Regions from separate parts of the Streptomyces sp. 11-1-2 genome, predicted to be linked through region 2. Evidence: predicted binding sites of a transcription regulator. Region 2 holds the regulator's gene; each other region holds the start of a gene.
What was found. The regulator HrcA, encoded in region 2, represses chaperone genes, less so after heat shock. The targets are predictions, from matches to a motif close to TTNGCACTCNGNNNNNCNGAGTGCNAA.
Positions count from the first base shown of each region.

Region 1 (3,274 bases), 2.4 Mb from region 2:
ACATGCGGTGCGCGTCCTCGGGGCCGAATTTGGCCACCGCCCGCTGCCGCAGCGTGGCCTGGGTCAGGGCCGCCGAGACCAGCGCCGGGGGGTGGTCCCGGCGCAGCCGCGTCGCGGTGGCGAGCTCCTTCGCCGGGTCGTAGTCGCGGAGCCCGGAGAGCAGCGCCTGCCCCTCGTCGCCGAGCAGTGAGTCGAAGGCGTCAACGTCCACATGGCCCATTCTCCCCGCTCCCGTGAGCGCATTCGCCCGCGTACGGCGCGCATATGCGCGCCCCTGGACCGAAGATCGCTTATGTGATGATGATCAAGACTGGTTTTCCTCGCTGTCTGGTTCTCGTCGGCGCGGCAGCCGTGCTCACGGCCTGCGGATCCCTCGGCGCCGCCACCGAGCCGCACACCGGCTCCCGTCACGGTGTTCCCATGCCGCCGCCCTCCCTCGCCTCCCGGCTGGACGACCCGCCGTCGCCCTCGCAGCCGCCGTCCGGACGGGAGCCGGAGCGGCGGCCATCGGCGTCGTCCGGGCAGGGGTACGAGGGGTACGAGGGTGAGGCCCGGGACGGCGCGTTCCCGGACGTGCCGCCGCGCTCCGGTGACGCCTCGGCGTCCGCCTCGCCCCCGGCCGCGGGGACGTCCGGCACGGGCTCCGCGCTGTCGCGCTCGGCCCCGGTGGGCGCCTCCGACGCCTACCGCCGCTGGGGGCTGGACCGGCCGCTGGAGCGGCCTCCGGCCCCGCCCGCCGTCAAGCCCGCGCTCGGGCGGTCGGGGCCGCAGCAGTGGGGGCTGCCGCCGATCGTGCGGCAGGTGCCGACCGACCAGCGGGTGGTCTTCGTGACGATCGACGACGGGATCGAGAAGGACCCGCGCTTCGTGGAGCAGGCCCGCGAGCTCGGGCTGCCGTTCACCGCGTTCCTTACCGACAACGTGATCGGGGACCACTACGACTACTTCGACCAGCTGCGCCGGCTCGGCAATCCCATGGAGAACCACACCCTCACCCACCCCAGCCTGGCCGGTATGGCCTACGACGACCAGGTGCGGGAGATCTGCGGCCAGCGGGACATCCTGTGGAACCGCTTCGGTCAACAGCCGCGCCTCTTCCGTCCCCCTTTCGGGGAGTACGACGAGACGACGCTGCAGGCGGCGGGCTTCTGCGGCGCGCGGACCGTGGTGCTGTGGCGCGCCGAGATGGAGACCCACGGGCTGGCCTACCGCTCCGGCGACCATCTGCTGCCGGGGGACATCATCCTCGCGCACTTCCGGGGGCCGGAGCAGCTTGAGGGGCAGTCGATGACCGAGTGGATCACAGCGCTGGTGCGGGCGATCCAGGCCCAGGGCTTCACGATCGGGCGGCTGGAGGACTATGTGTGACGGCGCCTGGGGGGAGGGGCCGCGCAGACGGCCTGGGGCTCTGGAGCGGGGCGGGGCTGCGCGGAGTGCCCGTGGTTCCGGAGAGAGTCGGGACGTGGTCGCAGCCCCCCCGGAGCGTGGCGGCCGTAAGGCGGTGAGGAGGTGGCGAGCGGGGGCTCGCCACCACGTCGCTTGGCACTCTAGTTGACTGAGTGCTAACCGCGTCATAATGTCGAGGCTGGCACTCGGGACCGATGAGTGCCAAGAGATACAGCGACGGGCAGGTCCGGCACCCGCGACGACGGATCCACCTGGTCGCCACCTCAGACAGTTGACCCCGTGAGATCTCCGAAGGGGGAGGTCGGATCGTGACGACCACCAGCTCCAAGGTTGCCATCAAGCCGCTCGAGGACCGCATTGTGGTCCAGCCGCTCGACGCCGAACAGACCACGGCCTCGGGCCTGGTCATTCCGGACACCGCCAAGGAAAAGCCCCAGGAGGGCGTCGTCCTGGCCGTGGGCCCGGGCCGCTTCGAGGACGGCAAGCGCCTTCCGCTCGACGTCTCCGTCGGTGACGTCGTGCTCTACAGCAAGTACGGCGGCACCGAGGTGAAGTACAGCGGCGAGGAGTACCTCGTCCTCTCGGCTCGCGACGTCCTCGCGATCGTCGAGAAGTAATCACCGAAGTTTTGCCTATGAGCCGTGCCCCGGTGCCCGCGTCTGAAACCGGGGTCGGGGCGCGGTTCGTTTGAGAGGACATACGCAACTCATGGCGAAGATCCTGAAGTTCGACGAGGACGCCCGTCGCGCCCTCGAGCGTGGCGTCAACAAGCTTGCGGACACCGTCAAGGTGACGATCGGCCCCCGTGGCCGCAACGTCGTCATCGACAAGAAGTTCGGTGCTCCGACCATCACCAACGACGGTGTCACGATCGCCCGCGAGGTCGAGGTCGAGGACCCGTACGAGAACCTGGGCGCCCAGCTCGTCAAGGAGGTGGCGACCAAGACCAACGACATCGCGGGTGACGGCACCACCACCGCGACCGTGCTGGCCCAGGCCCTGGTCCGCGAGGGCCTGAAGAACGTGGCCGCGGGCGCCTCCCCGGCCGCCCTCAAGAAGGGCATCGACGCGGCGGTCAAGGCCGTCTCGGACGACCTGCTGGCCACCGCCCGCCCGATCGACGAGAAGTCCGACATCGCCGCCGTGGCCGCGCTGTCCGCGCAGGACAAGCAGGTCGGCGAGCTGATCGCCGAGGCGATGGACAAGGTCGGCAAGGACGGTGTCATCACCGTCGAGGAGTCCAACACCTTCGGCCTGGAGCTCGACTTCACCGAGGGCATGGCCTTCGACAAGGGCTACCTCTCGCCGTACATGGTCACCGACCAGGAGCGGATGGAGGCCGTCCTCGAGGACCCGTACATCCTGATCCACCAGGGCAAGATCGCCTCGATCCAGGACCTGCTGCCGCTCCTGGAGAAGATCATCCAGGCCAACGCCAGCAAGCCGCTGCTGATCATCGCCGAGGACGTGGAGGGCGAGGCCCTCTCGACCCTCGTCGTCAACAAGATCCGCGGCACCTTCAACGCCGTCGCGGTGAAGGCCCCGGGCTTCGGTGACCGCCGTAAGGCCATGCTCGGCGACATCGCCACCCTTACGGGCGGCACCGTCATCGCCGAAGAGGTCGGCCTCAAGCTGGACCAGGTCGGTCTGGACGTGCTGGGCACCGCCCGCCGCGTGACCGTCACCAAGGACGACACCACGATCGTCGACGGTGGCGGCAAGAGCGACGAGGTCACCGGCCGCGTCAACCAGATCAAGGCCGAGATCGAGGCCACGGACTCCGACTGGGACCGCGAGAAGCTGCAGGAGCGGCTCGCGAAGCTGGCCGGCGGCGTGTGCGTGATCCGCGTGGGCGCGGCCACCGAGG
Region 1 covers NZ_CP022545.1:6,560,050-6,563,323, forward strand. Annotated here, with positions in the region: gene CGL27_RS28100 (methyltransferase domain-containing protein) at 1-220, opposite strand, end outside; gene CGL27_RS28105 (polysaccharide deacetylase family protein) at 265-1,368, shown strand; gene groES (co-chaperone GroES) at 1,716-2,024, shown strand; gene groL (chaperonin GroEL) at 2,116-3,274, shown strand, end outside.
Region 1: the regulator HrcA is predicted to act here: its motif matches at 1,540-1,566, upstream of groES (co-chaperone GroES).

Region 2 (3,274 bases):
CATGGGCGGTGTGGCCGGGCCCCACATTGGCCAGCAGCACCGGCCGGTCGCCCAGGTCGAGGGTGAGCTCCCCGGAGACCAGGTGGTGCGGGCCGACCAGATGGTCCACGGCCTCGGTGGCGGCGTCCCGGTCCACTCCGTGGCGGATCGCGTCCTCGCGCAGCGTCTCCCGCTCACGGCGCAGCAGCTCGTCCATGCCCGTGGCCCCGTACACCTCGCAGCCCGCGAAGGCGGCCGAGCCCAGGACGTGGTCGAAGTGCGGATGGGTGAGCGCGATCCGGGTGGGGCGGCGGCCGGTCAGCCGGGTGATCAGGGCGCGCAGCTCGGCCCCGGCGCGCAGGGTCGCGCCGGTGTCCACGACGAGGATGCCGGTCCGGCCGACGACCACGCCGACCGTCTCGTCCCACTCCGGCATCCGACGGCGGGCCACACCGGGTGCGAGCCGCTCCCAGCCTGCCTCTTCCCAACACGTCTCCATACCGCGACGCTAGCTCAACGGGGATGGGGGAGAGTTGCTGCCAGCGGCGGCTCTTGCCCATGCCACCGCACCCCGCCGTACACTGGCAGAGGGGTTCTGGCACTCGTGCCCGGTGAGTGCCAGGCGGACGACCTGATGAGACCGCTGGACTGGAGGTGCGCGGGGTGCTCAGCGAACGCAGACTCGAGGTGCTGCGTGCCATTGTCCAGGACTATGTGGGGACGGAGGAGCCGGTCGGCTCCAAGGCGCTCACCGAGCGGCACCGGCTGGGGGTCTCCCCGGCCACGGTGCGTAACGACATGGCCGCTCTGGAGGACGAGGGGTTCATCGCCCAGCCGCATACGAGCGCCGGGCGGATCCCCACGGACAAGGGCTATCGCCTCTTCGTGGACAAGCTGGCGGGAGTGAAGCCGCTGTCCAGCCCGGAGCGGCGGGCCATTCAGAACTTCCTGGACGGCGCGGTCGACCTCGATGACGTGGTGGGCCGCACGGTCCGGCTGCTGGCGCAGCTGACCCGGCAGGTGGCGGTGGTGCAGTATCCGTCGCTGACCCGTTCGACGGTGCGCCATGTGGAGCTGCTGCCGCTGGCCACGGCCCGGGTGATGCTGGTGCTGATCACGGATACCGGCCGGGTGGAGCAGCGCATGGTGGACTGCCCCACCCCGATCACCGAGGACTCGCTGGCCGATCTGCGCGCCCGGCTCAACAGCCGGGTCGTGGGTCGGCGTTTCGCGGATGTGCCGCAGTTGGTGCAGGATCTTCCGGAGTCCTTCGAACAGGAGGACCGGGGGACCGTCTCGATCGTGCTGTCGACCTTGCTCGAGACGCTTGTGGAGGAGACCGAGGAGCGGCTGATGATCGGCGGCACCGCGAACCTCACGCGTTTCGTGCATGATTTCCCCCTGACGATCCGGCCCGTCCTGGAGGCACTCGAGGAGCATGTCGTCCTCCTCAAGTTGCTGGGCGAGGCCAAGGACTCGGGTATGACCGTGCGGATCGGGCATGAGAATGCTCACGAGGGGCTCAACGCCACCTCGGTCGTCGCGGTCGGCTACGGTTCCGGCGACGAGGCGGTCGCCAAACTCGGCGTGGTCGGACCGACCCGCATGGACTACCCCGGAACGATGGGAGCGGTACGCGCAGTGGCACGTTACGTCGGACAGATCCTGGCGGAGTCGTAAGTGGCGACGGACTACTACGCAGTCCTGGGCGTGCCGCGTGATGCCTCGCAGGACCAGATCAAGAAGGCATTCCGCCGGCTCGCACGCGAGCTGCATCCGGATGTGAACCCGGATCCGAAGACCCAGGAGCGGTTCAAGGAGATCAACGCCGCTTACGAGGTCTTGTCGGACCCACAGAAGAAGCAGGTCTACGACCTGGGCGGGGACCCGATGTCCGGGGCGGGCGGCGGTGGTGCCGGCGGCTTCGGAGGGGGCTTCGGCAACTTCTCCGACATCATGGACGCGTTCTTCGGGACCGCCTCGCAGCGCGGTCCGCGCTCCAGGACCCGGCGCGGTCAGGACGCGATGATCCGGCTGGACGTGGAGCTCAGCGAGGCCGCGTTCGGGACCACCAAGGACATCCAGGTCGACACCGCGGTCGTCTGCACCACGTGCAGCGGCGAGGGCGCGGCGCCGGGCACCTCGGCGCAGACCTGTGACATGTGCCGTGGCCGCGGTGAGGTCTCCCAGGTGACGCGGTCCTTCCTGGGCCAGGTCATGACCTCGCGGCCGTGCCCCCAGTGCCAGGGCTTCGGCACCGTGGTGCCGACTCCGTGCCCGGAGTGCGCGGGCGACGGCCGGATCCGCTCGCGGCGCACCCTGACCGTGAAGATCCCCGCCGGTGTGGACAACGGCACCAGGATCCAGTTGGCCGGTGAGGGCGAGGTCGGACCGGGCGGCGGCCCGGCGGGCGACCTGTACGTGGAGATCCACGAGGTCCCGCACCCGGTCTTCCAGCGGCGCGGTGACGATATGCACTGCACGGTGACCATCCCGATGACGGCGGCGTCGCTGGGCACCAAGGTTCCGCTGGAGACGCTGGACGGCATGGAGGAGGTCGACATCCGGCCCGGCACCCAGTCCGGCCAGTCGATCCCGCTACACCAGCGCGGCGTCACCCATCTGCGGGGCGGCGGCCGGGGCGATCTGATCGTGCATGTCGAGGTGACCACCCCGACCAAGCTCGACCCGGAGCAGGAGGAGCTGCTGCGGCGGCTGTCGAAGCTGCGTGGCGAGGAGCGCCCGATCGGCGAATTCAAGCCGGGGCAGCAAGGGCTGTTCTCGCGACTGAAGGATGCGTTCAACGGACGGTAGGCGCTCCGGCCGGGGGTACGGGGGTTGTCCCCCGGGGGAGTGCGGTAAGCCGGGGCAGCAAGGGCTGTTCTCGCGTTTGAAGGATGCGTTCAACGGACGGTAGGCGCTTCCGGGCCGCGATACGGCCCGTAAGGGCGCCACTGATCCGGTGGTGGGCTCGTGTGGAGGGCATGGCACGATGTGGCCATGTCCTCCGCGCTGACCGATCTTTACCGGTACCCGATCGTGCAGGCGCCGATGGCGGGTGGAGCCTCCTGCCCGCAGCTCGCCGCCACTGTCTCCGAGGCCGGTGGCCTCGGTTTCCTCGCTGCCGGCTACAAGACGCCGGAAGCGATGTATGAGGAGATCAAACAGCTGCGAGGGCTGACCGGCCGGCACTTCGGTGTCAATCTGTTCATGCCGCAGCCGTCCAACGCCGACACGGCCGCCGTCGGGGCCTACCGGGCGCGGCTCACGGGCGAGGCGGCCTGGTACGAGACTC
Region 2 covers NZ_CP022545.1:4,135,087-4,138,360, reverse strand. Annotated here, with positions in the region: gene CGL27_RS17670 (MBL fold metallo-hydrolase) at 1-478, opposite strand, end outside; gene hrcA (heat-inducible transcriptional repressor HrcA) at 643-1,659, shown strand; gene dnaJ (molecular chaperone DnaJ) at 1,660-2,793, shown strand; gene CGL27_RS17655 (nitronate monooxygenase) at 2,980-3,274, shown strand, end outside.

Region 3 (3,274 bases), 1.2 Mb from region 2:
CGATGATGCCCTCGGCGATCAGGTCGACGTACTCACCGGTCGCGGCGTTGAGGCCGTGGCCCGGGGTCAGGTTGCGCACCTTCTCGACCACGACGCCGCCCTCGAGACCGGCGTTGACCGCGATCTGCTTCAGCGGGGCCTCCAGGGCCAGGCGCACGGCCTGGGCACCGGTGGCCTCGTCGCCCTCGAGCTCCAGCTTCTCGAAGACCGAGACGGTCTGCAGCAGGGCCACGCCACCACCGGCGACGATGCCCTCCTCGACGGCCGCCTTGGCGTTGCGCACCGCGTCCTCGATGCGGTGCTTGCGCTCCTTGAGCTCGACCTCGGTGGCGGCACCGGCCTTGATGACGGCCACGCCGCCGGCCAGCTTCGCCAGGCGCTCCTGCAGCTTCTCGCGGTCGTAGTCCGAGTCCGAGGACTCGATCTCGGCTCGGATCTGGTTGACGCGGCCCTGCACCTGGTCGGTGTCGCCGGCGCCGTCCACGATGGTGGTCTCGTCCTTGGTGACGGTGACCTTACGGGCGCGGCCGAGCAGGTCCAGCCCGGCGTTCTCCAGCTTGAGGCCGACCTCCTCGGAGATGACGGTGCCACCGGTAAGGATGGCGATGTCACCGAGCATGGCCTTACGGCGGTCACCGAAGCCCGGGGCCTTGACGGCGACGGACTTGAAGGTGCCACGGATCTTGTTGACGACCAGGGTGGCCAGGGCCTCGCCCTCGACGTCCTCGGCGATGATCAGCAGCGGCTTGCCCGACTGCATGACCTTCTCGAGCAGCGGGAGGAGGTCCTTCACGCTGCTGATCTTGGAGTTGACGATCAGGATGTACGGGTCGTCGAGCGACGACTCCATACGCTCCATGTCCGTCGCGAAGTACGGGGAGATGTAGCCCTTGTCGAAGCGCATGCCCTCGGTGAGCTCGAGTTCGAGCCCGAAGGTCTGCGACTCCTCGACGGTGATGACACCTTCCTTGCCGACCTTGTCCATCGCCTCGGCGATGAGCTCACCGATCTGGGTGTCGGCAGCGGAGATGGAGGCGGTGGAGGCGATCTGCTCCTTGGTCTCCACGTCCTTGGCCTGCTCGAGAAGCTGGGCGGAGACGGCCTCGACGGCCTTCTCGATACCGCGCTTGAGCGCCATCGGGTTGGCACCCGCGGCGACGTTGCGGAGGCCCTCCTTGACCAGCGCCTGGGCGAGGACGGTCGCGGTCGTCGTGCCGTCACCGGCGACGTCGTCCGTCTTCTTCGCGACCTCCTTGACCAGCTCGGCGCCGATCTTCTCGTACGCGTCCTCGAGCTCGATCTCCTTGGCGATGGAAACACCATCGTTGGTGATCGTGGGGGCGCCCCACTTCTTCTCGAGGACGACGTTACGGCCCTTGGGGCCGAGGGTGACCTTGACGGCGTCGGCGAGCTGGTTCATCCCGCGCTCGAGGCCGCGCCGCGCCTCCTCGTCGAACGCGATGATCTTGGCCATGTGAAGTGGTCCTCCCAAGACGGGGTGGATTGCTCCGGACCGCGCTGGCGCCCGCGACGGACGGCCTGCCTACCGTGCGGTTCCTTGCCCCGCATGGCCTGGCGGGCCTCACCGACCCGGTCCTTCTGTCACTCTCAACGTCAGAGTGCTAACGCCAATGATTAGCACTCGGACCTATAGAGTGCAAGCGGCCGGAGGCCATCCTTGGGGGGTGGCGGCCGGGTGACGGGCGGGCGCAAGCGGCCGGAGGCCATCCGCCCCCTGCATCAACCCCGTAACGATCAGCGCGGACACGCCGAAGGGTCCGTACCCTGGCCGGGACACGGACCCTTCGGACTGTACTGTTCAGCTGCGTCGCGTCGGCGCGTCAGCCTACGGCCACGCGGACCATGTCGGCCTGCGGGCCCTTCTGACCCTGCGAGATCTCGAACTCGACCCGCTGGCCTTCCTCGAGGGTGCGGTACCCGTCCATCTGGATCGCGCTGTAGTGGACGAACACGTCCGCACCACCGTCGACCGCGATGAAGCCGTACCCCTTCTCCGCGTTGAACCACTTGACGGTGCCCTGAGCCATTCCTAACTCCCCTATTGCTGGCCCTTGCGCAGGACCGCACTCCGCGGACCCGGGTCAGACCTCACCCCCCGGATGTGGGGGGTGTGCGCCGGAACGCGTCGACCGCCGCTGAATGTATCCGTCCCAACGCCCTCTGCAACAGGTCAATCGGACGAGAATTCTGGGCACGGCCGAACGGTTAAAAGTGAGAATTTATGTGAAGTTCGGGCAAGCCGGGCGGGACATAGGGAACCAACCCGACAATTCGCGCTCACACTTTACGCACAACTTGACGAGTTCTCATATGTGGTTCCGGCCCGGGGGCCATCGGGGAATCAGGGCAACTGTATCGCGATTCCACACACGGAATCGCCCCGTCCGGTTGTCCCCGGACGGGGCGATGCCAAAGGTGAGGAGGGTGGACGCGGGGTCAGCAGCCGCCCGCGACCGCCGGGATGATCGAGATCCCGGCACCGTCCGGGGTAGCCGTGGCCAGGCCATCGGCGAAGCGGACGTCGTCGTCATTGACGTAGACGTTGACGAAGCGGCGGAGCTTGCCGGTGTCGTCCAGCACGCGGGCCGCGATGCCCTGGTGGTTCTTCTCCAGGTCCGCCAGGACCTCGGCGAGGGTCGCGCCCTCGGCGGGGACCTCGGCCTGACCGGCGGTGTAGGTGCGCAGGATGGTCGGGATTCGGACGTTGACGCTCATGCGAGACCAGCCTCTCGGAACGAGTCAAGGGTGGGGCGGATGATGGCGGAGGGACCCGTGGTGGGGGCCACCGCGTCGAGGGTCTTGAGGCCGTCGCCGGTGTTGAGCACGACGGTCGTCAGGGACGGGTCGAGCAGACCGTCCTCGATCAGCTTCTTGGTCACGCCGACGGTCACCCCGCCCGCGGTCTCCGCGAAGATCCCCTCGGTGCGGGCGAGCAGCTTGATCGCGTCGACGATCTGCTCGTCGTTCACGTCCTCCACCGCGCCGCCCGTACGGCGGGCGATGTCCAGGACGTAAGGGCCGTCCGCGGGGTTGCCGATGGCCAGCGACTTGGCGATGGTCTGCGGCTTCTGCGGCCGGACGACGTCATGGCCGGCCTTGAAGGCGGCGGAGACCGGGGAGCAGCCCTCGGCCTGGGCGCCGAAGATCTTGTAGGGCTTGTCCTCGACCAGACCGATCGCGATCAGCTCCTTCAGCCCCTTGTCGATCTTGGTGAGCTGGGAGCCCGAGGCGATCGGGATGACGATCTGGTCCG
Region 3 covers NZ_CP022545.1:5,314,697-5,317,970, forward strand. Annotated here, with positions in the region: gene groL (chaperonin GroEL) at 1-1,474, opposite strand, end outside; gene CGL27_RS22180 (cold-shock protein) at 1,842-2,048, opposite strand; gene CGL27_RS22185 (MoaD/ThiS family protein) at 2,458-2,736, opposite strand; gene thrC (threonine synthase) at 2,733-3,274, opposite strand, start outside.
Region 3: the regulator HrcA is predicted to act here: its motif matches at 1,636-1,662, upstream of groL (chaperonin GroEL).